Regions from separate parts of the Streptomyces sp. NPDC029122 genome, predicted to be linked through region 3. Evidence: riboswitches for the same ligand, from Rfam matches in the RefSeq annotation. Region 3 holds a riboswitch; each other region holds the start of a gene.

Region 1 (4,622 bases), on a different contig from region 3:
ACTCGCCGTTCCCCCCACGGACCTGCGCTGGCGCGGCGGACTCATCATGCGTGGCCTGCGCACCCTCCCGGTCCGCTTCACAGTCCCGAACGCCTGAGGGCGCGCGCGAAGCGGAACTGACCGGAAGTCAGTCCACTCCCGAACTTGTGACATCCGTTCGAAGGCGGCTAGGTTCTGCCGTTACCCCGCCGTTATACGAAAGGTGCAGTCTCATGCTTCCCGGGAACGGCCGCCACAGACGCCCCCGCCAGGTACCCGCGATCGTCGTCACCGCAGGAGTCACCGGCTCCGCGCTGGCCATGCCGCTGCTCGCCGCCACCGGCGCGAGCGCGGCCGACACCGCCACGTGGGACAAGGTCGCCGACTGCGAGAGCGGCGGCACCTGGAGCGCGAACTCCGGCAGCGGCGCCTACGGCGGCCTGCAGTTCACGCTGGAGCAGTGGAAGAACGCGGGCGGACTCGCGTACGCGGAGCGCCCGGACCTCGCCAGCCGCTCCCAGCAGATCGCGGTCGCCGAGCGGGTGCTGGCCTCCCAGGGCCCCCAGGCGTGGCCGCTGTGCTCCGCCTCGGCCGGGCTGACCCAGCAGGGGCCGAAGCCCGAGGTGGACCCGGGCGACAACAAGAACCCGGGGCCCGTCGCGCCCACCCCGGCCCGGCCGGACGAATCGGTGCCGGTCACCGGCAAGGGCAAGCCCTCCACCGACTTCGGGGCGCCGACCCCGGCGCCGAACAGCCCGTCCACCGGCCCGAGCGTGCTGCCGGACTACCCGCTCGGCCCCTCCAGCGGACTGCCCGTCATGCCGGAGCCGGACTTCACCGTGCAGCCCACCACGCCCCCGGTCTCCCCGACCGCCCCCGGCACCCCCGTCGCCCCGGTCTCCCCGACCGCGCCCGGCACCCCGACCTCCCCGGCCGACCCGACGGCCCCGGCCGTCCCGGGCCTCACGCCGACCGCCCCGGCCGTCCCGGGCACCCCGTCGGGCACCCCGTCCGGCACCCCGTCGGCCACCCCGTCCGCCGAGGCGGGCGACGGCGGGGGCAAGCACCGCGGCCCGGCCGCCGTCGAGCTGCCGGCGGCGCCTGGCGCGGCGTCAGCCGCCGCCACCGATCCCACGTACACCGTGAAGCCGGGCGACAGCCTCGCGGCCATCGCGGACGCCAAGGGGGTCAAGGGGGGCTGGAACGAGCTCTACAAGGCCAACGAGCAGGTCATCGGCGGGGACGCGGACCTCATCAAGCCGGGCCAGAACCTGGATCTAACCAAGGAATAGGGGCAGTTCGGGCATCCAATAAGACTTGAATGTCCGTTATCGGTAAATGAGACATGCATCTCTTCCGGTCAACTGGCGTGTCTCGTTCCGGAACTTCCGCAAACCCCGCTCCGACCTGCGCAAACGCGCCTTTGAGGAACGCAAGTAGGCCGGTTTCTCCCCAAAATCACACGTTGAACATCGGGGAGAGACCTGTCTACCTTCTGAATCGCTCGCCACCGCGGGCTCCTTCGACCGCATCGCCGAATCCTGCCGGCGGACGGAGGGAACAGTCGTCGCGCAAGCGCCGAAGGCAGGAGCGGGGGAACCAAGGTAGGCGCCGGGAGAGGCCGTTGAGAGACGGCCGCGTACCGGCTAGGGGTGAAGACACGCGCCGCGCCGCGTGACCGGGCAACTCATCCGCCCGAACCCGACAGCTCACCTCGAAGGCGTCGGTGAGGAGAAATCCATGCTGCTTTCCGGCAAGGGCAAGCACCGCCGCGGCTCCAAGGCCGTCCGCATCGTCACGCTCGCCGGTGTCGCCGGTGTCGCCGTCGCGGCCCCGCTGATGGCCGCGGGCACCGCCAGCGCCGCCACGGCGTCCGAGTGGGACAAGGTCGCCGCCTGCGAGTCCGGCGGCAACTGGTCCATCAACACCGGCAACGGCTACTACGGCGGTCTGCAGTTCTCGGCCTCCACCTGGGCGGCGTACGGCGGCAAGGCCTACGCCTCGCAGGCCAACCAGGCCAGCAAGGCCCAGCAGATAGCCATCGCCGAGAAGGTCCTCAAGGGCCAGGGCAAGGGCGCCTGGCCGCACTGCGGCGTCGGCCTGTCCAACTCCGCGTACACCGGCGGCGGCACGGCCACCCCGGCCAAGCCGAAGCCCGCCACCAAGCCCGCCCCGGCCAAGCCGGCCCCGGCCAAGCCCGCCCCGGCGAAGCCGTCCACGCCGAAGGCCGACACCGAGACCAAGGGCTCCGGCTCCGGCTCGGGCAACTGGACCCCGGCCAAGCCGTCGACCCCGAAGACCGAGGCCCCGAAGACGGGCAACGGCACCTACGTGGTCAAGGAGGGCGACACCCTGGGCACCATCGCCGAGGCCAACAAGGTCAAGGGCGGCTGGGAGAAGCTCTTCGAGCTCAACAAGGACACCGTGTCCGACGCCGACCTGATCTTCCCGGGCCAGAAGCTGAAGCTCGCCTGAACGTCCGCGTAACACTCGCGGCACCCCGCAGCATCCCCACCGCCCGGCGCGTATCCCCCACGCGCCGGGCGGCGGCATGTCGTGCGCCGGTACCCGCATAGCGGAACCGGACCTCCGGCTTCCGATGCCCGGCCCGCCGCGGAACGCACAGGAACACGGGCCCTATGTCCCGGAAGGCGGGCATTCGGCACCTTTTTCGTCCCAGGACCCGGGCGGTCGGGCAGCCCACTGCCCCGAGCCGGTTAGGCTCTAGTCGGCAGGGCCGTCCCACGGCCCCACGCCACCGCACACCCAGCGTCACATCCCAGAAGGAGATGCTCGTGCCGTCCATCGACGTCGTCGTAGCCCGGGAAATCCTGGACTCCCGAGGCAACCCCACGGTCGAGGTCGAGGTGGGCCTCGACGACGGCAGCACCGGCCGTGCTGCCGTTCCGTCCGGCGCCTCCACCGGTGCCTTCGAGGCCATCGAGCTCCGTGACGGTGACCCCAACCGTTACATGGGCAAGGGCGTGGAGAAGGCCGTCCTCGCCGTCATCGAGCAGATCGGCCCGGAGCTCGTCGGCTACGACGCCACCGAGCAGCGCCTGATCGACCAGGCCATGTTCGACCTCGACGCCACCGACAACAAGGGCTCGCTCGGCGCCAACGCCATCCTCGGCGTCTCCCTGGCCGTCGCGCACGCCGCGTCCGAGGCCTCGGACCTGCCGCTGTTCCGCTACCTCGGCGGCCCGAACGCGCACCTGCTGCCCGTTCCGATGATGAACATCCTCAACGGTGGGTCGCACGCCGACTCCAACGTCGACATCCAGGAGTTCATGATCGCCCCGATCGGCGCGGAGTCCTTCTCCGAGGCGCTGCGCTGGGGTGCCGAGGTCTACCACACCCTCAAGAAGGTCCTGCACACCAAGGGCCTGTCCACCGGCCTGGGCGACGAGGGCGGCTTCGCCCCGAACCTGGAGTCCAACCGCGCCGCGCTCGACCTCATCATCGAGGCCATCAAGCAGGCCGGTTACACCCCGGGCAAGGACATCGCGCTCGCGCTCGACGTCGCCGCGTCCGAGTTCTACAAGGACGGCAAGTACGAGTTCGAGGGCCAGTCCCGCTCGGCCGCCGAGATGACCGACTACTACGCCGAGCTCGTCGACGCGTACCCGCTGGTCTCCATCGAGGACCCGCTGTTCGAGGACGACTGGGCCGGCTGGAAGACCATCACCGACCGCCTGGGCTCCAAGGTCCAGATCGTCGGCGACGACCTCTTCGTCACCAACCCCGAGCGCCTCGCCCGCGGCATCGAGGAGGGCTCCGCCAACGCCCTGCTCGTGAAGGTGAACCAGATCGGTTCCCTGACCGAGACCCTCGACGCCGTCGAGATGGCCCAGCGCAACGGCTTCAAGTGCATGATGTCGCACCGCTCCGGCGAGACCGAGGACGTCACCATCGCCGACCTCGCCGTCGCCGTGAACTGCGGTCAGATCAAGACCGGCGCCCCGGCCCGCTCGGACCGCGTCGCCAAGTACAACCAGCTGCTGCGCATCGAGGAGATCCTCGACGACGCCGCCGTGTACGCCGGCCGCAGCGCCTTCCCGCGCTTCAAGGGCTGACACGCCTTCAGGGCGAAACCCCTCGGGGACACCCTGGGGCTTAGCCTCCGTACGTCCCCGCACTCGGTCCCGTACCGTGTGCGGGGACGTATTGCGTAGTGCGCGCACAGGGGAGGCGGGGCCATGACCGGGAACCGGGACCGGTTCTCCACCTTCTCGACGGCGACCCGGCTCAGACAGCTCGGCGAACGGACCGCGGCCCACGTCTACCGCTCGCAGTCCCGCCGGCACATCCGCCGCAGCCGGCTCACCGGCCGGGCGGCGCTGCTGGTGCTCGTCCTCTGTACGCTGGTCGTCGCCCTCGCGTATCCGATGCGCCAGTACGTCTCCCAGCGCTCGGAGATCACGGACCAGCAGCGGGCCGCCGACACCGCGCGCAAGCGCCTCGAACAGCTCCGCGACGAGAAGGCCCGCTGGCAGGACCCCGCCTACGCGGAGCAGCAGGCGCGCAAGCACCTGCACTTCCTGCGCCCGGGGGAGATCGGCTACATCATGAGCGACCCCGGGGCCGCGGCCCCGGAGCACCGCCGCGGCGGTCAGGACGGTTCCGACCGGCCCTGGTACTCC
Region 2 (4,622 bases), on a different contig from region 3:
CAACGCCCAGGCCATGGCGGCCGGGCTGGCGGTGCTGTCGGTCATGGAGGACGAGGAGCTGGTGGCCAACGCCCGGGCCATGGGCGACCTGCTGCGCGGACGCCTCGCGGCGCTCGTGGACCGGTACGAGCTGCTGCACGAGGTGCGCGGACGCGGGCTGATGATCGGCATCGAGTTCGGCAGGCCCTCCTCCCTGGGCCTGCGCAGCCGCTGGGCGGTGCTCCAGGCGGCCCGCAAGGGGCTGTTCGCCCAGATGGTCGTGGTGCCGCTGCTGCGCAGGCACCGGATCCTCACCCAGGTCTCCGGGGACCACCTGGAGGTCATCAAGCTCATCCCGCCGCTCATCGTGGACGAGGCGGACGTGGAGCGGTTCGTCGGTGCCTTCCAGGAGGTCATGGACGAGGCGCACGGCGGGGGCGGGCTCATGTGGGACTTCGGCAGGACCCTGATGAAGCAGGCGGTCGGCAACCGCTGAGGCGCCGGCCGGAGGGGGTCCGTCCGCGCCCCCTCCGGCCGCCTTCCGCCCCCTCCGGCTGCCCGTCCGGCTCCTGCGCTCAGTCCAGGAGCCGGTCCCGCAGCCGCTCCAGGGTCTCGGGGGCGAGCGCCAGCCCCTCGGCGAGGTAGCGGTCGACGCCGCCCCACCGTTCGTCGATGGCCGTGAAGGCCTCCAGCAGGTACTCCGCGCGGGCGTCGAACAGGGGCGCCAGCAGTTCCATCACCTCGGGGGAGCGGGCCTCGGGCGCGTCGCCGCCCCGGCGCACCCGGTAGCGGTTGTGCGGGGCACTGGACTCCAGGTAGTCCGCCACGATCGCCTCGCGCTCCACGCCCAGGGCGAGCAGGGTCACCGCGACCGACAGCCCCGCCCGGTCCTTGCCGGCGGCGCAGTGCATGAGCGCCGGCACGCTGTCCAGCGCGAGCGCGTGCACGACGCGGCTCTGTTCGGCGGTGCGCGTGTGGATGATCGTGCGGTACGAGTCCCTCATGCGGGCGGCCGCTCTGCCCTCGCCCAGGAGTCCGCGGAGCTGGTCGAGCTCGCCGTCGCGGACCATCTTCCAGAACTCGCGGCCGTCGGCGGGGTCCGTCAGCGGAATGTTCACGTTGCGCACACCGGGCAGTTCGACGTCCGGGCCCTCCAGGGCATGGTCGGCTGCGTTGCGGAAGTCGAAGACGGTGTGCAGTCCCAGCGATCCGAGGAACTCTGCATCGGTTTCGGTGGCATGCGCCAGATGTCCGCTTCGAAACAGTCGTCCCGGCCTGACCCTCCGTCCGTCGGTGGTCGGCAACCCGCCCACATCACGGAAGTTGCGCACTCCGGACAGCTCCGCACCGGGCTGGTGTCCGGCCGGAAGGGGCTGGGGTATCTGCTGAGTCACGTGTATTCCTCCGTGTGGTCCTGTGGTGTCCGAATTGATCCGGTTGGGAGCAACTTGCCGTATGTGGAGGCGAGATCGGGCAGGGCCCCGTGAGCCAGATCATACGGTGACCGTGCGTGCCTGATCACGAAAACCGAATTGCCTTGTGGAGGGGGTTGTTGATGGTGCGGAATGGACGCAGGGTGACCGGAATTCCATTGATCCTTCATATCTGCGATTGCGTCAGGTAATTCACGGCTTGTTGCCCGGTGCCCCGCTCGATTACCTTCGCGATCGATCCGGGTGGACCGCCTAATCCTGCCGCCGCCCGGGAACCGCACCCGACCATCGCGCGCGGCAGGAGCGGGGGAACCAGGTAGGCCGCTGTTCCGGAGCGTTTCCGGCGCAGCTTGGGGTGAAGCCGAACCCGTGCTCCGCACGTACGGCCGGACATCTCCAGTCCGAACCCGACAGCTCACCTCGCAGGCGCCGGAGAGGAATCCGCCATGCCCGCAAAGGGTAAGCACCGCCGTCCGAAGTCCCGTTCCATATCCCGCGGTCTCGCCGTCGCGGGAACCGGCGGGGCGGCCCTCGCGCTCCCGCTGATGGGTGCCGTCGGCGCCCACGCCGCCCCGGGAGCCGCCCCGGCCGAGGCCGCGCCCGCGCAGAGCGCGCAGGCCCCCGAAGCCCTGCCGTCGCAGGCCCCCGCCGCCGCACCCACCGTCTACACGGTCGTGCCCGGCGACTACCTCTCCAAGATCGCCGCCGAGCGCCGGCTGGACGGCGGCTGGGAGCGCCTGTACGCCGACAACCGCGAGGCCGTCGGCGCCGACCCGTCCCTCATCCACCCGGGCCTGAAGCTGACCCTCGGCGGCGGCCGGGCCGCGGCCCCCGCCCCGAAGGCCCCTGCGGCCCCGGCCGAGGGATCCTCGAGCGATGCTCCGGCCGGCTCCAAGGGCAAGACCGGCGGGAGCTCGTCCCCGAAGGGCACCGCGCAGGGCACGGCCAAGGGCTCCGGCGGCACGGCGGCCCGCCCCTCCGGCGGCACGGCCGCCCAGGGCTCCGGCGCCGCGGCCAAGAGCGAGAAGGCCTCCGCGCCCGCCACCGCCTCCGGGTTCACCGCCCCCGTCGCCGGGGGTGTCTCCACCCAGTACCGGGCGAGCGGAGCCATGTGGTCCTCCGGCTACCACACCGGCGTCGACTTCATCGCGCGCACCGGCACCACCGTGAAGGCCGTCGGCGCGGGCACCGTCGTTTCCGCAGGCTGGGGCGGCGCGTACGGCAACGAGGTCGTCATCAAGCACGCCGACGGCAAGTACTCCCAGTACGCCCACCTCTCCTCGCTGTCCGTCTCGGCGGGCCAGAGCGTCACCGGCGGCCAGGCCATCGGCCTCTCCGGCGCGACCGGCAACGTGACCGGCCCGCACCTCCACTTCGAGATCCGCACGGGCCCGTCCTACGGCTCGGACGTCAGCCCGCTCGCCTACCTCCGCTCCAAGGGCGTGAGCATCTGACGGCACCCGCCGTCGGCACGGTGACCCGCGTGGAGCCGGGACCCGAGGGGGGTCCCGGCCCCACGTGTACTTATTCCTTATCCCCTGCGTGGTATAGATCACGGCCCGTCAACCCCTCATTACGTTGGCGTAGGTTGGTTGCCAAGGTGAAGGATGTCTTTCCGTGGCAGCGACGAAGACGACACTGAAGACCATCGGCTCGTACGCGGCGATCGGGGACAGCTTCACCGAGGGCGTGGGGGACCCGGGACCCGGGGATTCTTATCTCGGCTGGGCGGACCGGCTCGCCGTGCTCCTGGCCGATCAGCGCGACGAGCACGACTTCCGCTACGCGAATCTGGCCGTGCGGGGCAAGCTCCTCGACCAGATCGTGGCCGACCAGGTCCCCAGGGCCAAGGAACTCGCACCGGACCTCGTCAGCTTCTGCGCGGGCGGCAACGACATCATCCGCCCCGGCAGCGACCCGGACGACGTCGCGGAACGGTTCGAGGCGGCCGTGGCCGACCTCACGAGTTCCGTCGGCCTGGTGATGGTGACGACCGGCTTCGACACCCGGGGCGTGCCGGTCCTCAAGCACCTGCGCGGCAAGGTCGCGACGTACAGCGCGCACGTCCGCGCCATCGCCGACCGGTACGGCTGCCCCGTGCTCGACCTCTGGTCCCTGAAGTCCGTACAGGACCGGCGGGCCTGGGACGGCGACCGGCTCCACCTCTCGCCCGAGGGGCACACCCGCGTCGCGCTGCGTGCCGCGCAGGTCCTCGGCTACGAGGTGCCGACCGACCCGGACCAGCCCTGGCCGCCCGTCCCGCCGCGCGGTTCGGTGGACGTGACCCGGGACAACATCCAGTGGGCGCGCGAGCACCTCGTGCCGTGGATCGGCCGCCGGCTGCGCGGAGAATCCTCCGGCGACCACGTCGAGGCCAAGCGCCCGGACCTGCTGCCGCTGTAGCGCGGGCGCGGGGGAGGGGCGGGGTGACGGTCGCGACACCGGCCCGGGCACGGCGCGGCGGAATCCTGCGGGGCCGGTGGGCGTTGGGATGGTCGTAGTCGTACGACCGTCCCTGCCTGCACCTTCCCAGGAGGCGCCTTGACCGGCTCCCTACCCCTGCGTCCCCGGCTGCGCGCCCTGCGGCCCGAAACCTTCGGCGCGGACCCCTCCGGCCCACGGCTGGAGCGGATCCTGCGCTCGCCGAACTTCGCCGACGGCGTCTTCCAGAACCCGGTCGGGGCGCGGATCAGGCCCTCCGGGTCGATGGCGGAGTTCGCGAAGACCTACTTCGACAAGGCGCAGCGGGTCCGGCGCAGCCCCGGCGCGCCGATCCCCGTGCACCCGACCACCCTCGCCGACCTCGCCAAGCCGCCGGCGAGCGGGTTGCGCCTGACCTGGATGGGCCACTCCAGCGTGCTCGCGGAGATCGACGGCCGCCGCGTGCTCTTCGACCCCGTGTGGGGCGAGCGGTGCTCCCCCTTCCCCTTCGCCGGGCCCAAGCGGCTCCACCCGGTCCCCGTGCCCCTGGCCTCGCTGGGCTCCGTCGACGTCGTCGTGATCTCCCACGACCACTACGACCATCTCGACCTCCCCACCATCAAGGCCCTCGCCGGCACGGACACGGTCTTCGCGGTCCCCCTCGGCGTCGGCGCGCACCTCGAGCGCTGGGGCGTCTCCCCGGACCGGATGCGCGAGTTGGACTGGAACGAGGCCACCGAGGTCGCCGGCCTCACGCTCACCGCCACGCCCGCCCGGCACTTCTGCGGA
Region 3 (4,622 bases):
CCGACGTCGCGCTCGACCGCCTCGCGAAGCTGGTCGCCGAGGGCCTCGAGGAGCTTCCCGAGACCGTCTGACCCCTTCGGGTCCGGTACGCCGGAAGCCGCGGTCCCCGCCCACCACCTCGGGGACCGCGGCTTCCGCGTTTTCCGGCCGCCCGGGAGACCGGACGACGGGCGACGGGCGACGGAAGGGCAAGGCCCTCTCGCACCTCCGGGCAATTCCGAATTCCATGCAAGGGAACCGGAGCACGGCACGTAATACCGGTCGGGAAATCCGAGGAAAACCGGCACCGCACGGATATCCCTCCGTTGTATACGGGACGTGTTAATGCGGAGCGCTCGCCGTGTTTACGGCAGGTTGCGGATTCCTCACCCTCGGCCGGTGCGCCCCGGCCGTCCGCTGCGCGTGCAGCGCGGTCAGGGCCCGGGCCCGCTCCGCGTCCCCGCGCGCGACCGCGTCCACGATCGCGCCGTGCTCCGCCCAGCACTCCACGGGCTGTGCGGGGGCCTCCACCACGTACATCCAGGCGATCTTGTGCCGGGTCTGCGTCAGCAGGGCGATCAGCCCCGGGCTGCCCGAGGCCTGGGCCAGCGTCTCGTGGAACCAGCTCCCCAGGGCGCGCAGGTCCTCCCCCTGGCCCCGGCCGGCCCGCTCCCGGCCCAGCCTGACCAGTCCGCGGAGCACCTTCAGGTGGCCGTCGGTGCGCCGGCGGGCGGCCCGGGAGGCGGCGAGCGGCTCCAGCAGCATCCGCAGCTCCAGCAGGTCGGCGGCCTCCTGCTCGGTCGGCTCGGCCACGCAGGCCCCCGCGTGCCGCCGGGTGGTGACGAAGCCCTCGGACTCCAGGGTGCGCAGCGCCTCGCGGACCGGGACGCGCGAGACCCCGTAGCGGCGGGCGAGCACCTCCTCGGTGAGCCGGCCGCCCGGCCCGAAGAATCCGGAGACGATATCGTCGCGAATCGCTGTGCACACCGCGTGCGCCGGAATACGCAAGGCCGGACCTCCGCTGGGTTTCGGTTCGGTTTATCGTGGCCGTGCTGCGACTCTATTGCAACACGCGATAATTTCCGAGCGGGCCCGGAAATCCGGAACAATCGACGGCCGGCCGGTGGCGCGAAGGCGACGGCGACAGCGGCGGACACGCGGCGGAAGAAGGCACGACGAAGAAGGCCCCGGCTCGGTGAGCCGGGGCCTTCTTCGGTGAAGCGCGCTGCGGGTCAGATGCCGACGCCGCGGTTGCGCAGGTACGTCAGCGGGTTGATGTCCGAGCCGTACGAGGCGCCCGTGCGGGCCTCGAAGTGCAGGTGCGCGCCGCTGGAGTTGCCCGTGTTGCCCGACAGGCCGATGACCGTGCCGGCGCCGACCTGCTCGCCGACGGAGACGTTCAGCGAGGACATGTGCCCGTACTGGGTGTAGGTGCCGTCGTTGTGGCGGATGACGACGTTGTTGCCGTACGCGCCACCCCAGCCGGCCTCGACGACGGTGCCCGCGCCAACGGCGTGCACGGAGGTGCCCTGGGCGACGGCGAAGTCGATGCCCGTGTGGCTGCCGGAGGACCACATGCCGCCGCCCGCGCCGTACTGGGTGGTGACGGAGGCGCTGACCGGGGCCACGAAGGCGTTGGAGCGCTTGCGCTCCTCCTCCTTGGCCTTGGCCTCGGCGGCCTCACGCTCGGCCTTGGCCTTGGCCTCGGCGGCCTCGGCGGCGCGCTTGGCCTCGGCGGCCCGCTGCTTCGCCTCGGCCTCGGCCTGCGCCTGGGCGGCGACGGCCTCGGCGGCGCGCTGCTGGGACTCGGCCTGGACCTCGATGTCGTCCTGCAGACCGTCGGCGACGACGATCGCGTTCTGACCGGTGTCCTCCATGGACGGAGCGCTGCTGTTGTCCGCCGCGAAGGCCGGAGCGGCCAGGGTGCCGACCACGCCCGTGGTGGCGAGGGCGGCGATGCCGGCGTAGCCGGCGGTCTTGCGGCTCAGACGGCTGGAACCACGGTGCTTACCAGAACCGGCGGCACGACTGCCAAACGCCATGAAGGGGGTGATCCTTTCCTTCCCTCTCGCCTACCGGGTTAGCTGACGGGTTCGGAGCAGGAAGGTCTCCTACGGGCCTCCTCTTGCGAGGGGGTCCGATTCACCCCAGGGACGCATGTGGGTCCCCGGCTCCCCAGGCTCGCGCCTGACGGGGACTCGGCGATCGCTGTCCGGTGCCGCGGGTGCGGCGGGTACGAACTGACGAACAGCACGGCCGACGCTAGGCGGATCGTCAGTCAATCGCCAAACAGACGAGCGCTTTTGTTGCGTACGCCACACCGCATACACGCAGCCACTCCACCAAACGGACAAAGGGGGCTTCGGCGGATGTTCCGCCGAAGCCCCCTGGAAACGGGGCCGGTTGCCGGCCCGTCTCAGGCGGTGCGCCGCTCAGTTGGAGACGACGGTGACCTCGCCGATCCCGAGGGCCAGGACGGGCTCCTCGATCTGCGCGGCGTCGCCCACCAGGATGGTGACGAGGCGGTCCACCGGGAAGGCGCTCACCACGGCCGAAGTGGCTTCCGCCGTACCGGTTTCGACCAGCCGCGCGTACAGCCGCGACTGGAAGTCGTCCGGCAGCTCCTGCTCCACCTGGTCGGCGAGCGTGCCGGCGACCGAGGCGGCCGTCTCGAACTTCAGCGGGGCCACGCCCACCAGGTTCTGCACCGCCACGTCCCGCTCGGCGTCGGTCAGTCCGCCCTCCGCGAGGGTGCGCAGCACCTTCCAGAGGTCCTCCAGCGCGGGACCCGTGTGGGGGGTGTCCACCGAACCGCTGATGGCGAGCATCGAGGCGCCCTTGCCGTCGGCGGTCGAACGCAGCACCTGCCCGAAGGCCCGCACGCCGTACGTGTAGCCCTTCTCCTCGCGCAGCACCTTGTCCAGGCGGGAGGTGAGGGTGCCGCCGAGGCAGTAGGTGCCGAGCACCTGCGGTGCCCAGACGATGTCGTGCCGGTCCGGGCCGATCCGGCCGATCAGCAACTGCGTCTGGACGGCGCCCGGCCGGTCCACGATGACCACGCGGCCCCGGTCGTCGGCCGTCACCGGCGGGACGGGGCGGGGCGCGGCCGTGTCGCCCGTCCACGTGCCCAGGGTGTCCGCCAGCAGGGCGTCCAGGTCGATGCCGGTCAGGTCGCCGACCACCACCGCGGTGGTGGTGGAGGGGCGTACGTGCGCCTCGTAGAAGGCGCGTACGGCGCCGGCGTCGATCCGCGCGACCGTCTCCTCGGTGCCCTGGCGCGGACGGGACATGCGCAGCGTCGCGGGGAACAGCTCCTTGGAGAGTTCCTTGGCGGCGCGGCGCTGCGGGTTGGCCAGCTCGTGCGGGATCTCGTCGAGCCGGTTGCGCACCAGGCGGTCGACCTCGCTGTCGGCGAAGGCGGGCGCGCTCAGGGCCTCGGCGAGCAGTGCGAGCGCCTTGGGCAGCCGGGAGGCCGGGACCTCCAGGGAGACCCGCACGCCGGGGTGGTCGGCGTGGGCGTCGAGCGTGGCGCCGCAGCGCTCCAGCTCGGCGGCGAACTCCTCGGCGGAGTGCTTGTCGGTGCCCTCCGACAGGGCGCGGGCCATGATCGTGGCCACCCCGTCGAGCCCCTCGGGCTCGGCGTCCAGCGGGGCCGCGAGGTTGACCTCGACCGCCACCACCTGCTGGCCGGGGCGGTGGCAGCGCAGCAAGGTCAGGCCGTTGGGGAGCGTGGAACGCTCGGGGGCCGGGAAGGCCCACGGCTTCGCCTCGCCGGCCTGCGGCCGCGGGTGGAAGGTCATCGTGACGGCTGCGGTGTCGCTCACTGCTCCGCCCCCTCGTTCTCGTCGTGCTGCTCGGTCTCGTGGGCCTCGGCGCCGGCCAGCGGCTCGTAGACCAGTACCGCGCGGTTGTCGGGGCGCAGTCGGGCCGCGGCCACGGCCTGCACCTCCTCGGCGGTGACGTCCAGCACCCGCTGGACGGCGGTCAGGGCCAGCTGCGGGTCGCCGAACAGCACCGCGAAGCGGCACAGTTCGTCGGCCCGTCCGGCCACCGTGCTCAGCCGGTCCAGCCACTCGCGCTCCAGCTGCGCCTGTGCCCGCTCCATCTCCTCGGCCGTCGGGCCCTCGGCGGCGAACCGCGCGAGCTCCTCGTCCACGGCCGCCTCGATGGCGGGCACCTCGACGCCGCTGGAGGTCTTGACGTCCAGCCAGCCCAGCGAGGGCGCGCCGGCCAGCCGCAGCATGCCGAAGCCGGCCGCCACGGCCGTCTGGTCGCGGCGTACCAGGCGGTTGTGCAGGCGGGAGGACTCGCCGCCGCCCAGCACGGTCAGTGCCACGTCGGCGGCGTCGCACTCACGGGTGCCGTCGTGCGGCAGGCGGTAGGCGGCCATCAGCGCGCGCGCCGGGACCTCCTCGACGATCTCCTCGCGCAGCTGCCCGCCCATGATCTCGGGGAGCGTGCCGTCGCGCGGCGGCTGCTTGCCGTCGTGCGCCGGGATGGTGCCGAAGTACTTCTCGATCCAGGCGAGGGTCCGCTCGGGGTCGATGTCCCCCACGACCGACAGCACGGCGTTGTTGGGCGCGTAGTACGTACGGAAGAAGTTGCGCGCGTCCTCCAGGGAGGCGGCGTCCAGGTCGGCCATC

The links. Region 3 has a riboswitch for cyclic di-AMP ahead of ACZ4WZ_RS22465 (M23 family metallopeptidase). Riboswitches for the same ligand answer to the same signal wherever they lie in the genome.
Region 1: another riboswitch for cyclic di-AMP. It lies ahead of ACZ4WZ_RS12780 (transglycosylase family protein); the one in region 3 lies ahead of ACZ4WZ_RS22465 (M23 family metallopeptidase).
Region 2: another riboswitch for cyclic di-AMP. It lies ahead of ACZ4WZ_RS08245 (M23 family metallopeptidase); the one in region 3 lies ahead of ACZ4WZ_RS22465 (M23 family metallopeptidase).

The regions. Positions count from the first base shown of each region.
Region 1 is NZ_JBVHWK010000008.1:151,239-155,860, forward strand. It holds gene ACZ4WZ_RS12770 (cytochrome P450 family protein) at 1-97, shown strand, start outside; gene ACZ4WZ_RS12775 (LysM peptidoglycan-binding domain-containing protein) at 213-1,271, shown strand; cyclic di-AMP (ydaO/yuaA leader) riboswitch at 1,546-1,717, shown strand; gene ACZ4WZ_RS12780 (transglycosylase family protein) at 1,720-2,454, shown strand; gene eno (phosphopyruvate hydratase) at 2,769-4,055, shown strand; gene ACZ4WZ_RS12790 (FtsB family cell division protein) at 4,179-4,622, shown strand, end outside.
Region 2 is NZ_JBVHWK010000005.1:18,925-23,546, reverse strand. It holds gene ACZ4WZ_RS08255 (aspartate aminotransferase family protein) at 1-475, shown strand, start outside; gene ACZ4WZ_RS08250 (tyrosine-protein phosphatase) at 555-1,373, opposite strand; cyclic di-AMP (ydaO/yuaA leader) riboswitch at 1,692-1,854, shown strand; gene ACZ4WZ_RS08245 (M23 family metallopeptidase) at 1,859-2,866, shown strand; gene ACZ4WZ_RS08240 (SGNH/GDSL hydrolase family protein) at 3,030-3,815, shown strand; gene ACZ4WZ_RS08235 (MBL fold metallo-hydrolase) at 3,954-4,622, shown strand, end outside.
Region 3 is NZ_JBVHWK010000020.1:22,987-27,608, forward strand. It holds gene ACZ4WZ_RS22455 (HPr family phosphocarrier protein) at 1-71, shown strand, start outside; gene ACZ4WZ_RS22460 (GntR family transcriptional regulator) at 322-987, opposite strand; gene ACZ4WZ_RS22465 (M23 family metallopeptidase) at 1,212-2,021, opposite strand; cyclic di-AMP (ydaO/yuaA leader) riboswitch at 2,034-2,193, opposite strand; gene ACZ4WZ_RS22470 (M16 family metallopeptidase) at 2,412-3,779, opposite strand; gene ACZ4WZ_RS22475 (M16 family metallopeptidase) at 3,800-4,622, opposite strand, start outside.